4 regions of the Mesorhizobium sp. B4-1-1 genome follow, and region 3 is predicted to be linked to each of the others. Evidence: riboswitches for the same ligand, from Rfam matches in the RefSeq annotation. Region 3 holds a riboswitch; each other region holds the start of a gene.
What was found. Region 3 has a riboswitch for cobalamin ahead of FJW10_RS13425 (CbtB domain-containing protein). Riboswitches for the same ligand answer to the same signal wherever they lie in the genome.
Positions count from the first base shown of each region.

Region 1 (5,059 bases), on a different contig from region 3:
ACGATCGCGGAAGATCTCGGTCCAGCGCGCCCTGACCAGCGCCGGAATGTTGGGCATGGCGGCGGCAAGCAGCGCCGACCCGAACAGGGTCCAGGCCGGCCAGTGCTGGTTGGCCGCCACGATCAATGTCGTGAAGGCAAGCACCGAGACGAGCGTGGTCGGCAGGGCAATCGCGCTTTGGCCAAGCTGATCCACCCATCGCGAGATCTGCGGTGACAAAACAGCATTCACAAGGGCGTAGGTCGCGGAGACCGCCCCGGCCAGCCAGTATTCGCCATGCGTCTGCGACAGCATCGCCACGATGCCGATCGGCGCCATGGCGATCGGCAGCCGCGCGATGAAGGCGGCTGCGGCAAAGCCTTTCGTGCCGGGAGCCCGAAAGATGTCCGTATAGGGGTTTCGCATGATCCTGCTCCTCGACAAGGGTGCATACTAAAACTACATACGCTGCGTATGAATGTGAGATAGTTCATACGCCTCGTATGTCAATTGGCATACGAGGCGTATGTGAGTAGGGCCAGAGCCATGCACAGACCGCGCAAGGAGATGATCGCCGAAACGCGCGCCAAGCTGATCGCGGCCGCCCGCCACGCCTTCGGCACGATCGGCTATGCCGAAGCCTCGATGGACGATTTCACCGCGTCGGCCGGCCTGACGCGCGGCGCGCTCTACCATCATTTCGGCGACAAGAAGGGGCTGCTGCAGGCGGTGATCGCCGAGATCGACGGCGAAATGGCCGTGCGGGTGAACGAGGTGGCTTCGAAGGCGCCGACCCGTTGGCAGCATTTCGTCGATGAATGCACCACCTATATCGAGATGGCGCTGGAGCCGGAAATCCAGCGCATCATGTTCCGCGACGGCCCGGCGGTGCTCGGCGACCCGGCGCAGTGGCCGAATGCCAGCGCTTGCACCGCCTCGATGACCGATCATCTGACGAAGCTGCAGGACGAGGGGGTGGTCGTTCCAGAGCTTGATCCTGAGACGACCTCACGGCTGATCAATGGCGCCAGCAGCCAGGCCGCGCAGCGCATCGCCAATTCGAACGATCCCGAAGCGACGTCGAAGAAGGTGATCGCGGCGTTCAAGCAACTGCTCGAAGGCTTGCGCAAGAGGGTTTGACGGCACGCTTGGGTAACCAAGCATAGGGTTGTGCACCGGTTTCGGATCGGTGCAACCCTGCCGCGATTGACAATCAATAGGGCGAGCGCATCCTCCCCGGCCATTCTCTGAAGGTGTGGGGTTCGGGGCATGTGGGACTTCAGCATCGGCAGGTCGGTGTCCATCATGATACGGACGTGGCTGTTCATCGTCTTTCGCATGATCGTCTATTTCGGCATCACGGTAGCCTACATCATGGCGACCGGCACGGGCGCCAGCGTCGGCTACGGCGCCGGTCACATCTCGACCGATCCGGACGGCCCGATGTCCTTCGCGCTCTGGGGCGGCGTGGTCGGCTTCGGGGTCGTCTCGATCGCTGTCTACTGGATCCGCGAATACATCCTCTATGTGCTGAAGGCGGGCCATATCGCCGTCATGGTGCATCTGATCGACGGCCACGATGTCCCTGACGGCCAGAACCAGATCGCCTATGCCAAGGAAGTGGTCACCCAGCGTTTCGCCGAGGCCAACATCCTTTTCGTCGTCGACCAGCTGGTCAAGGGCGCCATCCGCGCCATCACCGGCCTGATCGGCGGCATAGCCGCCTTCCTGCCGATCCCGGGTCTGAGCGGCCTGGTCGGCTTCATCAACACCATCATCCGTATCTCGCTGACCTATGTCGACGAGATCATCCTCGGCTACAACATCCGCATCAAATCGAGCACGCCTTTCGAGACGGCCAGGCAAGGCGTCGTCCTCTACGCCCAGAACGGCAAGCACATGGTCAAGAACGCCGTCTGGCTGGCGGCGATCATGTGGGGCGTGTCCTTCGTCATCTTCCTTTTGATGCTGGCGCCCGCGGCCGCGATCCTCTGGGTCATGCCGGGCCAGCTTGCCGGCTGGGCTTTCGTGCTGGCCATCGTCTTTGCCTGGGCCTTCAAGGCGGCCTTCATCGAGCCCTTCGCCATTGCCTCGCTGATGCAGGTCTATTTCGCAGCCATCGAGGGCCAGGTGCCCAATCCCGAATGGGACCCCCGGCTGGCCGAGGCCTCGTCCAAGTTCAGGGAACTGCGCGACAAGGCGCTGGGCTCCTTCGGCGGCGGCTCGCGCTGGGATACGCCCCGGGCCGCCTGATCAGGATTTCGAAGGACGGCCTAAAGCGCGTCGCGTCGAAACGGATTCACGCGACGCGCTTTAGGTCGTTGCTTGATGCATGTCGTTGTCGCAAACCGAGGTCACTTTTGCGCGACATGCATTAGCCTTGCGATCGCCGATTTGAGCGGCGCCTCGCCGGCGCCGCGAAAAGTCTCGCTCATCACAAGCTCCGGCAGCGATAGGCGCTTTCCCCAGCCATGCGCCTCGAGGTCAGGCTTCGGCGCGAAGGCAGAGACGCGGCCGACGCAGAGATAGGCGATCGGCGTCACATGTTCCGGGATCGACAAGAGCTGCTTCAGCGCTTCCGTCTCGATGATGCTGACCCAGCCGACGCCGACACCCTCGGCCCGCGCCGCCAGCCAGAAATTCTGCACCGCGCAGACGGTGCTGTAGAGGTCCATCTCCGGATTGTGCCAGCGCCCGAGCGGCGAATCCTTCGACCGCTGCCGGTCGCAGGTGATGCACAGATTGAGCGCGCTTTCGCAGATGCCCTCGAGCTTCAGCTTTCGGTACAGCGCCTGCCGTTCCGCCTCGATCGCCGGCAGCTCCTGCTCGCGCGCGGCGAGGAACAGGTCGCGCACCTGCCGACGCCTGCCTGCATCGCGGATGACGATGAAGTTCCACGGCTGCATGTAGCCGACCGACGGCGCATGATGCGCGGCGGTGATCAGCCGCGCCAACACGCTGTCGTCGAGATCGTCGGGGACAAAATGGCTGCGCACGTCACGCCTGGTGAACATCGCCCGATAGACCGCGTCGCGCGCCAATTGGTCAAAGTCGTCGCCGCTCGCGGCGATCGCTGCTGCCGTCATCGCTTTTCCCCTTGCGACAAGCAATTTCCCGCCTGACCAAGCGGAAAACCATGTCTGCCGGGCCGGTCTTCTGGCTCGGGATCCTCCCGCATCCGGCGCCTTCCCGTCATCGACAGTGGCTTTGCCGGCGCGGTCCCCCTCACAGCGTTGGGCACGCCACGGAGTTCAACCGTGTTCCCGATTCTCCCGCGTCGCGGGCACCAGGCAGCGAGGAGACTTTACAGCGTAGCCTAAGCCGCGCCAATGGCGCCAGCGACACGGGCTGGCGCAATTTTCCCCAGCCATTCGGCTTTCCAAACATGGTCATCCGCGCCGCGGGTGCCTAGATTAGGCGCCATGGCCACCCGTCTCTACACGCATCCGATCTTCCTGGAACACCTCACGCCGCCCGGCCACCCCGAGCGGCCCGACCGCCTGCGCGCCATCGAACGCGTGCTCGACGACGACGCTTTTTCGGCGCTCGACCGCGTCAAGGCGCCGGAAGGCGATGAGAAAACGATCCTCTATGCGCATCCCGAGGATTTCGTCGAGCGCGTGCGCGCGGCGATCCCTGAGAACGGGATCGTGTCGATCGACGCCGATACCAGCGCCAGCCCGAAAAGCTGGCAGGCCGTGGTGACGGCGATCGGCGGCGCCAACGCGGCGGTGGACGACGTCTTCGAGGGCCGCGCGGCAAACGTCTTCGTCGCCGCCCGTCCGCCGGGTCACCACGCCGAAAAGACCACCGCGATGGGCTTCTGCCTGTTCAACACGGCCGCGATCGCCGCCCGCTACGCGCAGAAGAAGCATCAGGCCGAGCGCGTCGCCATCGTCGACTGGGACGTCCACCACGGCAACGGCACGCAGGACATTTTCTGGGACGACCCGTCGGTGCTCTATTGCTCGACGCACCAGATGCCGCTTTATCCCGGCACCGGAGCGAAAAGCGAAACCGGCGCCGGCAACATCATCAACGCGCCGCTCGCGCCGCAGACCGGCAGCGACCTGTTCCGCGACGCCTTCCTGTCGCGTGTGCTGCCGTCCATCGATGCCTTTGCGCCGGACCTGATCATCATTTCAGCCGGCTTCGACGCGCACCACCGCGATCCGCTGGCCGAGATCAATCTGACCGAGGACGATTTCGACTGGGCAACCGGGCAATTGATGGAACGCGCCGGCCGCCACAGCTCCAACAGGCTCGTCAGCCTGCTTGAAGGCGGCTACGATCTGCAGGGACTGGCATTTTCAGTCGCCGCCCATGTCGGGCGGCTGATGAAGGGATAGGGTATGGCATTGGAAGACAATGAGGACGTCAAGGCGATGAGCTTCGAACAGGCGCTCGACGCGCTGGAGAAGATCGTCGATGATCTTGAGCGTGGCGACGTCCCGCTCGACCAGTCGATCAAGATCTATGAGCGCGGCGAAGCGCTGAAGGCGCATTGCGACCGGCTGCTGAAAGCGGCCGAGGACAAGGTCGAGAAGATCAGACTGTCGCGCGACGGCAAGCCGGTAGGAACGGAGCCGTTGGACGCAGAGTAATTTGGACGACGGTGAGGCAGACAAAGCAGGTAAGGAGTTCAAGCTATGTGCCGCAACATCAAGACCCTGGCCAATTTCGAGCCACCGGCGACCAATGACGAAGTGCATGACGCAGCGCTGCAATTCGTGCGCAAGCTGAGCGGCTCGACCAAGCCCTCCAAGCGCAACGAGCATGCCTTCCACCATGCGGTCGAGGCGATCACAGCTATCGCGCGCGAATTGATCGATTCGCTCGAAACCAACCAGGAACCGCGCAATCGCGAGGAAGAAGCTGCCAAGGCGAAGGCCAGGTCGGCGCTGCGTTTCGCCTGAGGATCCGACATGAGCTTCTTTCCGGGAAACGATCCTGAACCGGGCGATGCCTTCGCCTGCGACCAGATCGAGTTGATGGTCGTCCCCAACGCCAAGGACATTGGCGGCTTCGAGGTGCGCCGCGCCCTGCCGACGGCGAAGCGCCGTCTGGTCGGGCCGTTCAT
Region 1 covers NZ_VFTH01000003.1:96,199-101,257, reverse strand. Annotated here, with positions in the region: gene FJW10_RS05240 (MFS transporter) at 1-405, opposite strand, end outside; gene FJW10_RS05235 (TetR/AcrR family transcriptional regulator) at 526-1,119, shown strand; gene FJW10_RS05230 (hypothetical protein) at 1,249-2,232, shown strand; gene bluB (5,6-dimethylbenzimidazole synthase) at 2,334-3,065, opposite strand; cobalamin riboswitch at 3,108-3,285, opposite strand; gene FJW10_RS05220 (histone deacetylase family protein) at 3,402-4,328, shown strand; gene FJW10_RS05215 (exodeoxyribonuclease VII small subunit) at 4,332-4,583, shown strand; gene FJW10_RS05210 (DUF2277 domain-containing protein) at 4,629-4,895, shown strand; gene FJW10_RS05205 (pirin family protein) at 4,905-5,059, shown strand, end outside.
Region 1: linked by a shared signal. The riboswitch ahead of bluB (5,6-dimethylbenzimidazole synthase) and the one ahead of FJW10_RS13425 (CbtB domain-containing protein) in region 3 are both predicted to bind cobalamin.

Region 2 (5,059 bases), on a different contig from region 3:
TAGGAATAGTGGTAATAGCCGCCGCCATTGGCGCAGGAGCCCATCGATATGACGTAGCGCGGCTCCGGCATCTGGTCGTAGACCTTGCGCAGCGCCGGCGCCATCTTGTTGGTCAGCGTGCCGGCGACGATCATGATGTCGGACTGGCGCGGCGACGCGCGCGGCGCGACGCCGAAACGCTCCGAGTCATAGCGCGGCATCGAGGTGTGGATCATCTCGACCGCGCAGCAGGCGAGACCGAAGGTCATGAACATCAGCGAGCCGCTGCGCGCCCAGGTGATCAGCGCTTCGGTCGAGGTGACAAGGAAACCCTTGTCGGCCAGCTCATTGTTGATTTCGAGGAAGAAGGGATCGTCCTCCCCCACCGGCCTGCCGGTATTGGGGTCGATGATGCCCTTGGGCTTCGGCGCGACGAGGGTGCCTGAACTGTCGTTCAATCCCATTCCAGCGCTCCTTTTTTCCATTCATAGGCAAAGCCGATGGTCAGCACCGCCAGGAACACCATCATTGACCAGAAGCCGAGCATGCCGACCTTGGAGAAGGAGACCGCCCACGGGAACAGGAAGGCGACCTCGAGATCGAAGATGATGAACAGGATCGACACCAGGTAGAAGCGGATGTCGAATTTCATACGGGCGTCGTCAAATGAGTTGAAGCCGCATTCGTAGGCGGAAAGCTTTTCCGGGTCGGGATTGCGGTAGGCCACCAGGAACGGCGCTATGAGCAGCGCAAGGCCGACGACCAGCGCCACGGCGATGAACAGGACGATCGGCAGATATGAACTCAGGAGTGCGCTCATGCGGCGGCTTTCCTTAGGCGGGCAGTTCACTTTGATTACAGCAACGAACTCTAATGCGGAAGCGTGACAGTTTAACCGCTGAACCGTTTTAAGGGGGCCCATGCTGCAACGCGGCGAGGGTTAGCGCAGCGGTTTCGGTGACGCAAGTCAAACCTTGTTCAAATCGCGGCCCTGGACGCCTTATCGGAAGAAACTGGTCCGATCCGCTCCTGTTTGATTTCCTTCGCTTTTTACTCCACTTTTCTCTCCTGACATATCTCCCGCCATTTGCCTGCTAGCATCGTCGGAATCACCGGCTAAAAATGCGGCAAATGATCAGGGCAAGGACGCCTCGATGAAGGACAAGATTTCGCTGGCCATGGCGAGGCGCATTGCGCTCGGAGCGCAGGGATTCAACGACCCTAGGCCCGGCGGCGTTCCGGATCGCCGCCACCTTGCTCGCGTGCTTTCACGAACCGGCCTGTTGCAGATCGATTCCGTCAGCGCCGTGGTGCGTGCTCATTATATGCCGCTCTATTCTCGCCTCGGCCCCTACCCGCTTGCGCTGCTCGACAACGCCGCGGTCAGCCGCAAGCGCGCGGTCTTTGAATATTGGGCGCATGAGGCGTCGTTCCTGCCTGTCGAAACCTACCCTTTGATGCGCTGGCGCATGCTGCGCGCCGAGCAGGGCGACGAGATGTATCTCGGCCTGGCGAAATGGGGCCGGGAGCGCAAGGCGATGATCGACGAGATTTATGCGCAGGTCGCCGAACGCGGACCGATCGCCGCGTCCGACATCGAAGGCCACAAGGGCAATGGCGGCTGGTGGGGCTGGAGCGAGGCCAAGCACGCATTCGAATGGCTGTTCTGGGCCGGACGCATCACCACCGCCTACCGGCGCGGCTTCGAACGCTATTACGACCTGCCCGAGCGCGTTTTGCCGCAGGCTGTGCTCGACCTTCCCGTACCCTCGGTCGAGGACGCGCATCGCGAATTGCTGCGCATCTCGGCCCGCGCCCATGGCATCGCCACCTATGGCGACCTCCGCGACTATTTTCGTCTCGCGCCGGGCGATACGAAAGACCGCATCCAGGAACTGGTCGAAGCGGGCGAACTGCTGCCTGTGACGGTGGAGAGTTGGGACAAGACCGCCTATCTCCACAAGGACGCCCGCTTTCCGCGTCGGATAGAGGCACGCGCCCTGCTCGCCCCGTTCGATCCATTGGTTTTCGAACGCACGCGCACCGAAAAGCTGTTCAATTTCCGCTACCGTATCGAGATATACACGCCGGCCGAAAAGCGCCAATACGGCTACTACGTGCTGCCCTTCCTGCTTGGCGACCGCATCGTCGCCCGCGTCGATCTGAGGGCCGATCGGCCGGCAAGCGTGCTGCGCGTCCATGCCGCCTACGCCGAGACCGGCGCTCCCGCCGAAACGGCGGTCCAACTCTTCGACGAACTGCAGCAAATGCAGGGCTGGCTCGGCCTGGGAGCGATCGAAGTGACGCCGGCCGGCGACCTGGGACCGGCGCTGGCCGACATCGTGATGTCGTAGCCGTGCGTTGACAGGCACCCGGCCGTAAGCCTAAATCCGCCGCAGACGGTCTTCTCCCGGCAAAGGGAGGAGCCAAGAGGGAATGCGGTGCGGGCCAACACCCAAATCCGCGGCTGTCCCCGCAACTGTAAGCGACGAGCCCCGGCCGAAAACCACTGGGATGTTCCCGGGAAGGCGGCATTCAAGGCGACGACTCGCGAGCCAGGAGACCTGCCGTCTGAGACTTTAAGTATCCGAATGCCCGGCGGGTTTTCCGGGCAAGGAGCCTGGTTTTGGATCGCAACGGCAGTTTCCCGGCAAATAGTGCGGATATTTCGTCCGAGCCCGACGCGCTGGCCGGCGTGACCGTCATCGTGTGCTCCTCCTGCCGCGACGAAACCGGCTCGGATGCCCATCCGCGTGCCGGCGCGCTGCTCGCCGAGGACACGCGCCGGGCTGCCTCCGGCGAAAACATCAACATCCGCACCGTTGAATGCCTCGGCAATTGCAAGCGCCGGCTCAGCGCCGCGCTGCTGCGCGACGGCTGCTGGAGCTACGTCTTCGGCGATCTGAATGCCACCAGCGGCACCGACCTCGTTGCCGGCGCGAAACTCTTCGCCACCTCGACCGACGGCCTGATTCCCTGGCGCGGCCGGCCCGATTCTCTCAAGCGCGGCCTCGTTGCCCGCATCCCGCCCCTCGACATGCTGAAGGACCGACCATGAACGCTTCCGTTTCCCGCGTGCCCTGTACCGTCGTCACCGGCTTCCTCGGCGCCGGCAAGACGACGCTGATCCGCAACCTGCTGGAGAACGCCAAGGGCAAGCGGCTGGCGATCATCGTCAACGAGTTCGGCGATGTCGGCATCGACGGCGAGATCCTGAAAGGCTGCGGCGTCGACACCTGCCCGGAGGAAAACATCGTCGAGCTCGCCAATGGCTGCATCTGCTGCACCGTCGCCGACGATTTCGTGCCGGCGCTCGACCAGATCCTGTCGCTCAACCCCAAGGTCGATCACATCCTGATCGAGACCTCCGGCCTCGCTTTGCCGAAGCCGCTCGTCCAGGCTTTCCAGTGGCCGAGCGTGAAGAGCCGCGTGACGGTCGATGGGGTCATTGCCGTGGTCGACGGTCCGGCGCTGGCCGACGGCCGTGTCGCTTCCGACATGAATGCCCTGCAGGCGCAGCGCGCCGCGGACGTGACGCTCGACCATGACGATCCGGTCGAAGAGGTATTCGAGGACCAGATCGCCTGCGCCGACCTGATCATCCTGTCGAAGAGCGACCTGATGGATGCGGCCGGGTCGCAGCGTGCGAACGCCGTCATCGGCAAGCATGTCGCGCGCGCCGTGAAGGTCGTTCCGACCGCGCAGGGCAAGGTCGACCCGTCGGTAATGCTCGGCCTCGGGCTCGCCGTCGAGGACGACATCGAGAACCGCAAGACCCATCACGACGACGAGCTCGACCATGAGCACGACGATTTCGATTCCTTCGTCATCGACATCCCGTCGGTCGCCAATCCCGACGAGTTGGCCGAGCGCGTCGCCCTTGCCGCCGAGCAGGAAAACGTGCTGCGCGTCAAAGGCTTCGTCGAGGTTGGCGGCAAGCCGATGCGGCTTTTGCTCCAGGCCGTCGGCCCGCGCGTCAACCACTATTACGACCGCGCCTGGACGGCCGAGGACGACCGCCGCTCGCGGCTCGTCGTCATCGGCCTCAAGGGACTGAACCGCCCGGCGATCGAGCGTATCCTCGCCGGCTGAGGCCAACACCAAAAAACGATGCACATCCTCGCCACCACATCCGCTTCGCTCGACGATCTCGCCGAGCCGATCGACCTCAGGCAGACGCCTGCGGATGTCGTGGCCCTGTCCTTCACCGACAGCGATCTCGCCGGTCTGGCCACCGCCTGGAAGGCCGATGCGGAGCGGCTACCCTCGATGCGGCTGGCGGCCCTTCGCGACCTTCGCCATCCGATGTCGGTGGATCTGTGGATCGACAGCGTCGCCCGTCACGCCAAGGTCGTCCTGGTGCGCATCCTCGGCGGCTTTGAGTGGTGGCGTTACGGCTGCGACCAGCTCGCCGCGGTCGCGCGCGACCGCGGCATCAAGCTGGCGCTGCTGCCCGGCGAAAGCCATGACGAGGACCAGCGGCTGATCGAAGCCTCGACCCTGCCGCGCGCCGAGATCGACGCCCTGCTCGGCTATTTCCGCGAGGGCGGCCCGGCCAATATGAGCGCGCTGGTGCAAAGGCTGGCGCGACTTGCCGGGTCGGATGCGGCCGTGGCCGAACCGGTCAAAGTGCCGAAGGCGGGGTACTATCGGCCGGGGCTGGGAGTCGTGGAGAAGCCTGAGATCATCGATGTCGGCGATCCGTCGCCCCCCTCTCTGTCCGGCCGGACAGAGAGGGGGGCGACGGAACTCGGCGCTGGCAACCTCGTCGTCCCCATCCTCTTCTACCGTTCCATGCTGCTTGCCGCAGACATCGCGCCGATCGACGCGTTGGCCGAGGCGTTACATTCGCAAGGCATGGTCCCTGTGCCGATCTTCGTTTCCAGCCTCAAGGATCCGGCGTCTCTCGCCTTCGTCGAAAACGCGATCGCCTCGCTGAATCCCGCCGCCATCGTCACCGCCACCGCCTTCGCCTCCGGCGCGGAACCCGGCGCCGAAACCCTGTTCGACCGTGCCGGTGTGCCGGTGTTCCAGGTCATCGTCGCCACGACAAGACGCGAGGTCTGGGAGAAGAACCAGC
Region 2 covers NZ_VFTH01000010.1:87,282-92,340, reverse strand. Annotated here, with positions in the region: gene FJW10_RS16030 (NADH-quinone oxidoreductase subunit B) at 1-443, opposite strand, end outside; gene FJW10_RS16025 (NADH-quinone oxidoreductase subunit A) at 434-799, opposite strand; gene FJW10_RS16020 (winged helix-turn-helix domain-containing protein) at 1,134-2,333, shown strand; cobalamin riboswitch at 2,363-2,566, shown strand; gene FJW10_RS16015 (DUF1636 family protein) at 2,606-3,037, shown strand; gene cobW (cobalamin biosynthesis protein CobW) at 3,034-4,071, shown strand; gene cobN (cobaltochelatase subunit CobN) at 4,090-5,059, shown strand, end outside.
Region 2: linked by a shared signal. The riboswitch ahead of FJW10_RS16015 (DUF1636 family protein) and the one ahead of FJW10_RS13425 (CbtB domain-containing protein) in region 3 are both predicted to bind cobalamin.

Region 3 (5,059 bases):
GCTCAGCGCGCTGCACAAGGCGGCGGTGACGGCGAAGGCTTCGGGGGCGAACATGGCTGGCGGCTGCGAATCCGGGAACCGGACAATTGCCGATGCTTACGCCGGCGCGCAGCGCTCGGCTAGGCCGCGCGGGCGCGCGGCGTGCCGAAGATGGACCATGCGGCGACGACGAGCGCCGCCATCGTGGCAAGCAGCACGCAGAGGCTCGGCAGGTGGAAGACCATGTCGCGCCATCTGGGCTCGACGACGGCGCCGGTGCTGAAGGCCTCGCCGCTATACTGGCACAGGATCCACGACGCGCCGCTGCGCACCATGTCGGCGTCGATATCGGAGATTAGTGCTTTCGCGTTGCGTTCGGCTGAGGGCATCGTCGCCATATAAGTGAGCAGCGCCTTGGCGGTGGCGAGGTAGGCGTGGCTGCATTCGTTGAAGGGGCTCTCCTCGTCGCCGAGGCTGCCCGGCATCAGGCCCCAGAGGCAATAGGTGAATTGCAGATTGCCGTGATTGTAGAGCCGCCGGAAGGTCGGGTCGGTCGCGGTCTGGCGCTGGGCGAGCTCGAGGATCTCGCCGCGGTAGCGCGCGATCACGGCCATCTGGCCGTGGGTCAGGCTCGGGATCTGGATGCCGGGAGGAGGCGGGGCGAAGGATCCGCTATGCGCTTCGGCGGGTGCTACCGCCGTCATGATCGAAAGGGCGGTTGCCAAAAAGAAAATGGCCGCCAGGGCAAGGAACCGTGGCGGCCGACGCATCGGATTTCAGGCGAAGCGGCGGGCAGGGCTGCGCTGGTCGCGCGCCGCGACCACGCGCTCGGCAACCGCGCCGAAGCCGAGCCCGACGACGGTCCATAGCACAAGCTGGATGCCGAGCGAGGCGACGCGGAACTGCCACAGCACCGTCGCCGAGAAGTTCTCCGGTACTTCGTTGATGTCGGGCAGGGCTGCCTTCACCAGCGCGAAGACCACGAGGAAGGCCAGCCCAGCCACGATCGAGGCGTTCCAGGCGCCGAGCCGGGTCCACAGCCGCTGCGCTAGGCCGACCGCCGCCACCATCGCCGCGATCGAGACCACGATCATGATGAAGAACAATTCCGTGCGGTAGCCGATGGTCTCGGCATTGCCGACCGCGGGCGGGTTGGCCGGGTATTTGAGGCTGGGCACCACGATCACCGCCAGGAAGCCGAGCAGCGCTATGAGCGCCGAAGTGCCACGGGGCCCAAGCGAACCCAGCCGGCCATAGGCATAGGCGAAGACCAGCGAGAACAGCCCGCCGAGGGCGGCGCCATAGACCAGCACGCCGGTCGCGAGACCGATGCCGGCCTGCGTGACCCGGCTGACCATGTCGGGCTGCGGCGCCTCGCCGGCCGCCTGGGCCTGCTGTTCCTCGAAGGCGATCGCCTTGTCGACCTGCGGCTCGCCATAGACGCGGGCGAAGGCGAATGCCAGAATCCCCGCAACCAGCCCGACAAGCATGCCGCGCAGCAAAAGTTTTCCGACCATGTCGTTAACCCTCTAAGCAATTCCAGGGAAAGTGCGTAGCGGTTTTCCCGTCCGGAATAGCGTTAAACCAACCCAGCAATTCCAGGAAAACTGCGTGCCGGTTTTCCGTCCGGAATCGCGTTAGACCAGAATCGAAGCGAGTTCAGCGATGCTGACCCCGTCTTAGTGGCAGGGGAAGCCGAGCAGGTGGCGGCCGTCATGCACGAATTCGTGCACATAGGTGCCGCGGATCAGCGACGTCGCGCCTTCTTCCGCCCCGACGAAATAGATCGCCAGCATCAACAGCAGGCCGGCGAAGATGGCCCAGGGCAGAAGCTCGCGAACCGGAATCGCAACCGGACCGTAGCTGGGGGCGAAGGTGGTGTCGGACATATTGACCTCCCGTGGGATACTGCGTCCCGTTGATCGAACAATGCTGCGGAATAAGGCCTGACTTTCGGCTGGTGCCGATCACAGTGGCGCGACCGTGCCGGACTCGCACCGGCTTCCAATCCCGTATAGCGCTAAAACACTTGTCAGCACTTCGTTCGCCTGTCAACGACATGTAATGGCCAACACGGCTTCGCGCGGCCGAAATTTCACTGGACCAGGGAGTTTTGGGATGCTCGCCCGCCTTACGATGATCGCAAACGGCGCGACGCGGTCCATGCGCAAGAGGCGCTTTCCGAGTGACGAGGGGCTGGAGCCGCAAGCCATCGACCGCGCCGCTGCGCTGGCCGTTTCGCTGCGCCGCGCCGACCGCGTCTGGACGAGTCCGGCGCTTGCCGCGCGGCAGACGGCCGAGGCGCTCGGCCTCGAGGCGACGGTCGAGCCGCTGCTTGGTGAGCAGGACTTCGGGCGCTGGGCCGGCAAAGGCTTCGAGGAGGTGCAGGCAGAGGATCCGGAAGGCATGGCGGCTTGGTTCGCCGATGCGGACGCGGCGCCCCATGGCGGCGAATCGCTTGCCGCCGTCGCCCGGCGCGGCGCCGCGCTGATGGAGCGCCTCGCTTCCGAGAGCGGTCATACCATCGGGCTCACGCACGCCCTGCCGATCCGCGCGGCCATGGTGCATGTTCTGGGCGCGCCGCTTTCCTCGGTCTGGAAGATCGACATCGAGCCGCTGTCGCTCACCGAGTTCCGCGGCGACGGCCGCCGCTGGGTGCTGCATGCGAGCGGTGTCATCGTCTCTGGTTGAACCCTCTGGGCGTGAAAGATCCCGATGAACGCGGTCGGCCTATGAAGCTGCCGTTCCGCGTTTCAGTGATTGCTAACGGAACGGAAACGCCTCGCTGCTATGGTGCTGCCCGGTTGCGAGGAGAGCCTTGCCTGAGGAGCCCGTCGGATATGGCCAATTTTCCCGAGACCGAGCGCCGTCTTCATGCGCGCGAATTCGTGCTCAAGGAAGCCACGATCATCGCCGCCGGCGTTAGGATCGGCTGCTCGGTCAGAAATCAGCACGAGCAAGGTGCGGAATTGCGCATCGGCGCCGATGTGGAGATCCCAGACCGCTTCCTGCTCGAGGTCCCGGCCGACGATACGGCCTATCGCGCTTGGGTGCGGTGGCGGCGCAACGACCGCATCGGCGTGGCGCTCTACAGCAACGCGCCGAAAGACTGATACGCGGGCTCGCCGCTCAGCAATTCCTGATTTGATCCTGCCCAAGGCGACGTGCAACCTGGCATATCGGGAACGCAGCCGCCGCGAGCGCGTCCACTGCCGGACCAGCAGGGATTTGCGAATGAGCAGGACAGCCGTTTGGGTGGCGCTGCTCGCTTACCTGTTGCAGGCCGTGCTTCCCACCTCAACTCGCGCTCGATTTAATATGGATCAACTCCGCCCCTTCGCTTTCAGACTCCGCGCCGCCTGCTCGATCGCCGCGCGGTCGTTGCCCAGCCGGTCGAGCAGTTCCTGCGCCTCATCGCCGGAAATGCCGGTGCGCATGGCAAGCGCCTCCACCGTGAGCACATCGGCGCTGTCGATCTCGCGCGTTTCGGGCAGAGCATCGTCCGCTGTCAGCGGCAGGGCCGCCTCGCGGTCGATCTCCAACTCGGCCTGTTGCCAGTGCCGTTCGTGATTGCCGAGGATACCGCCCTCGCGTTGAAATATCTCATAGGCACGCTGCCTGATCTTCTCGGTCCGATCGTCGTCCATTGCCGTTCCTCCTTGCGTGTCACGAGAACGCAGGACAGGGCGGAACGATCCGTGGCATCGCGAAGGTGATCGACCGGCGCTGTTCCAGGCGCGTCCGCTCAGGGCCCGTAGATGGCGACCGGCTTGCCGAACATGCCGGGCTCCGGTTTCACGCCCAGCCCCGGCCGTTGCGGTACGGCGATGTGGCCTTGCTTGATGACGATCGGGTGCTTCGCGTCGAAATGGCCTTTGATGTATTCCTGCGCGATCCAGGCGCCTTCCATGCGGCGCGGCTCGACCGTGGCGGCCAGATGCACGCAGGCCGCCGCGATGATGTCGCCGCCCCAGGCGTCGTCGCAGCTGTGCGGCAGCGAACGGATGGCGCAGAGATCGCGCACCGTCGTCATCTTGGTGAGGCCGCCAAGCCGCGTGACCTTGAAGCCGAAGCCGTCGGCGATGCCGAGCGAGATCGCGCGCAGCACGGCGTTCTGGTCCTCGGTGCTTTCGTCGAGATAGACCGGATGCGTGATGCGGCCCTTCAGGGTCGCGATCTCGTCCATCGTGTTGCAGGGCTGTTCGAAGACGAAGGGGATTTGCTGGCAGAGCCGGTCGAGGTGTATCGCGGCGGCGACCGTCAGGCCGCGGTTGCCGTCGACCGCTAGCCGAGCCTTGTAGCCGACCGCTTCCCAGACCTTGTGGACGACGGCCACGTCTTCTTCCAGGTTGCGCCCGCCGATCTTGATCTGCAGGCGCGGATAGCCTGCCTTCACTTTGTCGGCGGCGATCCGCGCCGTCTCGTCCGGCGCCCCGACGATCAGCGAATAATAGGCCGGCACGCGGTCGGTCAGCGCGCCGCCCAAAAGCGTCGAGACCGGTACGCCGAGCTTTTGGCCGAGCAGGTCCAGGAACGCCATGTCGAATGCGGCCTTGGCGTAGCCGTGCCCGCTGAGCCGCTCGTCCATCTGTTTCGCCAGCAGCCTGATCGAGGCGATCTCCGAGCCGATCAGACCCGGCGCGATTTCGGCGATCGCGGCGCGGGCGCCAAGCGCATGATGCGGCTGGTAGACCGGGCCGATCGGACAGGTCTCGCTCCAGCCGGCAAAACCATCATCGGTGACGATTTCGACCAGTGTGGAGTCCAGCGCCTCCACGTCGGCGCTCGCCATGCGGTAGACACCGCCTTTGACTGGCAGCTGCGCCGAATAGACGTTGATGCGGTCGATACGCATACGGGCTTCCCTCCGAAGGACACGTCGGTAACGGGGCCTTCGCAGGCCCCGCCTATTACATCCGCGCCCTGGCCGAGGTCGGGTCGTAAGGCGAATCCGCGATCACTTCGGCGGCCTTCCATTCGCCCAGGATCGCGACGTCGAGCTTCGTGCCGGGTTTGGAAAATAGTTCGGGCAGCAGCGCCAGCGCCACGTCATGCCCGAGCGCATAGCCGTAGCCGCCCG
Region 3 covers NZ_VFTH01000008.1:63,539-68,597, forward strand. Annotated here, with positions in the region: gene FJW10_RS13410 (DMT family transporter) at 1-54, opposite strand, end outside; gene FJW10_RS13415 (hypothetical protein) at 120-704, opposite strand; gene FJW10_RS13420 (CbtA family protein) at 756-1,496, opposite strand; gene FJW10_RS13425 (CbtB domain-containing protein) at 1,659-1,868, opposite strand; adenosylcobalamin (AdoCbl) riboswitch at 1,869-2,012, opposite strand; gene FJW10_RS13430 (histidine phosphatase family protein) at 2,098-2,670, shown strand; gene FJW10_RS13435 (PilZ domain-containing protein) at 2,712-3,092, shown strand; gene FJW10_RS13440 (DUF2934 domain-containing protein) at 3,303-3,626, opposite strand; gene FJW10_RS13445 (mandelate racemase/muconate lactonizing enzyme family protein) at 3,725-4,834, opposite strand; gene FJW10_RS13450 (FAD-dependent oxidoreductase) at 4,890-5,059, opposite strand, start outside.

Region 4 (5,059 bases), on a different contig from region 3:
CGGGCCCCTGCCCCTTCACCCGCGACACCAGCAGAAGCACAATCGCCGCCGCCAGCACGCCGCCGGTGAAGGCGGCAAGCGGCAGCGTCCAGACGCCGAACGTGTCGCCGAATACGGTGATGACGGAGACCGCGCCCGCCGCCGCGCCCGAGGAGAGGCCAAACAGGAACGGATCGGCGAGGTCGTTGCGAGTGACCGTCTGTAGCAGCGCGCCGACCACGCCAAGGCCGGCGCCGACGGCGATCGCCAGCAACGTGCGCGGCAGCCTCAGGTCGACGACGATGCTGCCGACCGGGCCGGATGGGCTCTGGCTGCCCAGTCCGGCCGCATGCGCCAGTGCGCCAACGACCTGGCGCAGAGGTATCAGCGTCGAGCCATAGGCGATCGAAAGCAGCCCGAGCGCGACCAGCAGCGTCGCGCCAAGCATCATGGCCAAAGCGAACGATCGGCGGCGCAGATTCACGGCGTGGGACCTGCCGCCGCGATACCGGCGTTCGGGATTAGCCGAGGCATCCGCGACTTCGTCGATGCCGCAAGGGGCCGTCCACCCATCATTCCGGGGCGAAGCAGGCGCGAAGCTCCGTCGCGTAGATGCCGTGACCTGGCACGAGAAGTGCCACGGTGCGGAATTCTGAGCAGCGGCAACGCCTCGGCGTCACGGAATGGATCCTTGGGTCTGCGCCGCCTCGCTTCGCTCCTTGCTCCGCCCGTGGATGACGAAGTCGCGAGTGTTTTGGCCAATCTCCAAAGCGGTCGATTCACAGGCACACGATCCGTCAATGAAGCCATCCCCACCCCTTCAGAACCCCAGACCTAAAACGCTTCCGGATGCATGGCCCTGGCGATCTTGCCGATCGCCTCGATATTGGCGGGTCCGGGCGTCAGCTCGGCGTAGCGCAGAGCGACGAAGCGCTCGTTCCTGACAGCGTCGGTCTCCTTCATGGCCGGATGGACTTTAAGGAAATCGAGCAGCTTCCTGTAGCCGCCGCCATCCTGGTAATCGAGCAGGATAAGGAACTGCGGATTGCGCGAGGCGACCGTCTCCCAGTCGGTGTTGCCCCAGCTCGTCTCCATGTCGGCCATGATGTTTTCGCCGCCGGCGGCTGCGATCATGGCGTTGGGAATGGCGAACTTGCCGGCGGTGAAGGGCTTGTCCTCGCCGGAATCGTAGAGGAACACGCGCGTGCCCTTGCGGTCGCCGACCTTGGCGGTGATATCGGCAAGCTCGGCCTTCCAGCCGGCGACCAGCTTTTCGGCCTCCGTCTCCTTGCCGAAGATCTTGCCGAGCTTCTCGACGTCGCCATAGAGCAAGTCCATCGAGGCGGCGGGCCGGTTCTTGTCGAGATGGACGCAGCTTTCGGTCAGCACCAGCGTCTTGATGCCGTGCGGGGCGAGCGTGTCGGGCGTGACCTCGCCGCCCGGTTTCATGCCGTAGTACCAGCCGGCGAAGAAGAAATCCGGCTGCACGGCAACGAGGTTTTCCAGCGTCGGATATTTTGGCGCCAGCTCCGGGATGGAGCCCTGCTCCGCCTTGAACTCGGGGCCGACCTTGTACCAGCCGGTGATGCCGGTAAGCCCGACGATCGACGGCTGCAGCTTCAGCGCGAAGGCCATCTCGGCCATGTTGAGGTCCTGGATGACGGCGCGTTCTGGCGGTGCATCGAAGGTGAGCGGCTTGCCGCAGCTGTCGACGGTGACCGGGAAGGCGAAGGCGGCCGAGGCGAGAAGCGAGAAGGCAAACGACAAAGCGAGGCGTTTCACGGGGTGGTGCTCCTTGTTTGGGTTGGGCAGGCTCAGGATGACGAGGAAGCGCGCGTGGGCAGTTCGAAGACGGTGAGCTCGCGGTCCTCGGTCGGGTGCCGCAGGCGCAGCACGTCGATGCCGAAAACCTCGCGGATATGCGGCTGCGCCAGCGCCTCGCGGGGCGGCGCCAGCGCGTGCAGCCGGGCGTTGCTCATCACCGCGACGTTGGTGGCGAAGGGCGCCACCAAGGCGAGATCGTGCAGCACGGCGACCACGGTCATGCTGAATTCGGCCACCAGTTCGAGCAGTTCTGCGCGGGCGCGCGGATCAAGGTGGTTGGTCGGCTCGTCGAGGAACAGGATCTTCGGCTCTTGCGCGATGGCACGGGCGAGCTGCGCGCGCTGGCGCTCGCCGCCGGAGAGCGAGCCGATGCTGCGCGCGAGCAGTGGCAAGAGCCCGGTCCGGCGCAGTGCTTCGACGACGATGTCGCGGTCGTCGTGCCGGCGCCTCAGGCCGGCATGCGGGACGCGGCCAAGCTCGACATAGTCGATGAGCGCCAGCCGTGGATCCGGCTGGTCCGTCTGGCCGACGACGGCGATGCTGAGCGCCCGCTCGGCGGCGGTGATCCTATCCAGCCGGCGCCCGGCCAGGCGAACCTCGCCGTGGCTCGGCGACAACGCCCCGCACAACATGCGCAGCAGAGTCGTCTTGCCGGCGCCGTTCGGGCCGATGATGGCGAGGCGCTCACCCGCCGCCAGCGACAGGCTGACATCCTCGACCAGCGTCCGGCCGTTTGCCGTGGCGCCCAGATCGCGGGCTTCAAGCAGGGGCGCGCTCACCGGACTTGCTCCCTGGCCTTACCCGCGGCGGGGATGCGCGCCAGTATCTTGCCGGCGAGCCTTGCCGGGCGCTGGCCGGAATTGCACCAGCCGTCGGGCAGCGAGGCATAGAGCCTGGCAAATTCCACCAGCGCGCCGGCGTCGGTGCCCCTGTCGATGGAACCGAAGAGATAGGTGGCTTTGCCTTGCGCCTTGAAGGCCACGGTGAGCGGCCGCGCGCAACCCGCCATGCAGTCGATGGTCTCGACGGCAAAAGAAGGCGCCGGTTGCAAGGAAAGCCTGGAACGCAGGTCGGCGCACAAACCCTCGCCGGACCTCAGCCCGGTCACGGTATCGCGACACAGAGAACAGACGATGATGCGATGGCTCGAGCGTTTCACCGTTTCACGGAAACGGCGAACCGCTCTATCTCTTTGTTTTGACGCAATTCCAGACGGAAAACCGCTACACACTTTTCCTGGAATTGTTCTCGAGGCGTCCAACATTTCCGTCACTTTCCAAAATGGCGACGGAAGGATGCTGGACGAGCCGGCCGACAAGACCGGCGCCCGCGTCTCCTCCCGGCACACCCCGTCCGGTCAACTCATGTCGATGGCAGGTCTCCTGGCTCGCGGGTCGTTGCGCCATCCGCCTTCCCAGCCTTGCCGGCCAGTGGCGTTTCGGATGGAACTCGCCGCTCACAGTTGCGGGGGCAGCCACGGGTTCAATCCAGACCGGATCTCACCGTGTTCCCTTTTCACCCCTCGCCTTGCGGCTCGGGGACCATGACGCAGCCATCGTAGGTTGTCCGCGTGCGAGTCGCAACGGCTTCTGTCCGCCCATGGCGCGAAAGACATGGCGGGATCCTCGTGTCGGTGCCGCAAGTCGCTTGCTTCGTTTTGATATGTAATAACATTACCAAATAGAATACGCTGCCTTGGCTTGTCAACGTCATTCGACTTCGCTCGAAGCGCAATTTCGATCAAACTGGCCGCCGGTGCGGGGACTAGTGTCGCCCCGCCAGATGCGAGGAAACATGAACCCGACCGAGAAAGCGCTGTGGTTTGTCGAAAGCCATCTGCCGGACGCGATCAGCCTCGACGAAATAGCGGCAAGCAGCGGCGTGTCGCGCTTCCATGTGACGCGCGCCTTCGGCGCCGCCACGGGACGATCGGTCATGGGTTATATGCGAGCGCGCCGCTTGAGCGAAGCGGCGCGCAAGCTGGCCGGCGGCGCGCCCGATATTCTTTCGGTCGCGCTCGATGCCGGCTACGGCTCGCATGAGGCTTTCACGCGGGCCTTTCGCGAGGCGTTCGGCACCACGCCGGAATTGGTGCGCGCGCAAGGCTCGACCCAAAACCTCGACCTCGTGGAGCCCATTCTGATGGACAGTTCGCTTCTCACCACTCTCGAGCCGCCGCGCTTCGAGACCAGCCGCCCCTTCCTCATCGCCGGTCTCGGCGAGCGCTACAGCTGCGAGACCAGCGCCGGCATTCCAATGCAATGGCAGCGCTTCGCACCCTATATCGGCAACGTTCCAGGCGAAGTGCCTGGCGTCTTCTACGGCGTGTGCACGAATGGCGACGATGCCGGCAATTTCGACTATGTCGTCGGGGTCGAGGTGACGGATTTCTCCGATCTGCCGAAGGATTTCTATCGCGTGCGTGTGCCGGCGCGGAAATACGCGGTGTTCTCGCATCGCGAGCACATCTCGGCCATCCGCCGGACCATCAACACGATCTGGAACAGCTGGCTGCCGCCATCCGGCCACGAAATCGCCGACGCGCCGGAATTCGAGCGCTATGGACCCGAATTCGACGCGCGCACCGGCAATGGCGGGTTGGAGATCTGGTTGCCGGTGAAGGGGTGAGCGCCTTCCCCTCACCTTGTGGGAGAAGGCAAAGAGCTAAAGTTCCAGATCCCACGTCTGCCCGACAAGGTCCTTGCCGAACGAATGGTGGCGTTCCTCGTCGACCAGCTTGAAACCCACTGCTTGATAGATGCGGCGGGCCGCGCCCAGTATGTCATTGGTCCATAAGGTCAGCGTCTTGTAGCCCTTGGCGCGCGCGAAGGCGATGCTTTCGTCGACCAGGCGCGCACCGATGCCAAGGCCGCGCGCCGATGGCTCGACATAGAGCAGCCTGAGCTTCGCCACCTCCGGCGACTTGCGCACGACGAAGACGGAACCGACAACCTCGCCCGCGCGCTCGGCGATCCAGGCACGCTCCCACTTCGGATCGAACTTCTTGACGAATTCGCCAAGGATCTCGGCGACCAGCGCCTCGAAGGTCCCGTCCCAACCATACTCCTGCGTGTAGAGCATGCCCTGGCGGCGCGTGATCCAACCGATGTCGCCGACCTGCAGCGGCCGCAGGATGTAGGCTTCCGTCGGTTCGGGTTTGTCGCCGAGCAGCTCCTGTACGGTGCGCATGGCCTTGACCAGCCGCTCCTGGTCGACAGGCGCCAAGCGATCGAGCAGCGCCCGCACCTGGTCGTGC
Region 4 covers NZ_VFTH01000014.1:37,633-42,691, forward strand. Annotated here, with positions in the region: gene FJW10_RS19520 (iron ABC transporter permease) at 1-430, opposite strand, end outside; gene FJW10_RS19525 (ABC transporter substrate-binding protein) at 814-1,761, opposite strand; gene FJW10_RS19530 (ABC transporter ATP-binding protein) at 1,794-2,582, opposite strand; gene FJW10_RS19535 (DUF1636 family protein) at 2,579-2,962, opposite strand; cobalamin riboswitch at 3,158-3,364, opposite strand; gene FJW10_RS19540 (AraC family transcriptional regulator) at 3,598-4,431, shown strand; gene FJW10_RS19545 (bifunctional helix-turn-helix transcriptional regulator/GNAT family N-acetyltransferase) at 4,468-5,059, opposite strand, start outside.
Region 4: linked by a shared signal. The riboswitch ahead of FJW10_RS19535 (DUF1636 family protein) and the one ahead of FJW10_RS13425 (CbtB domain-containing protein) in region 3 are both predicted to bind cobalamin.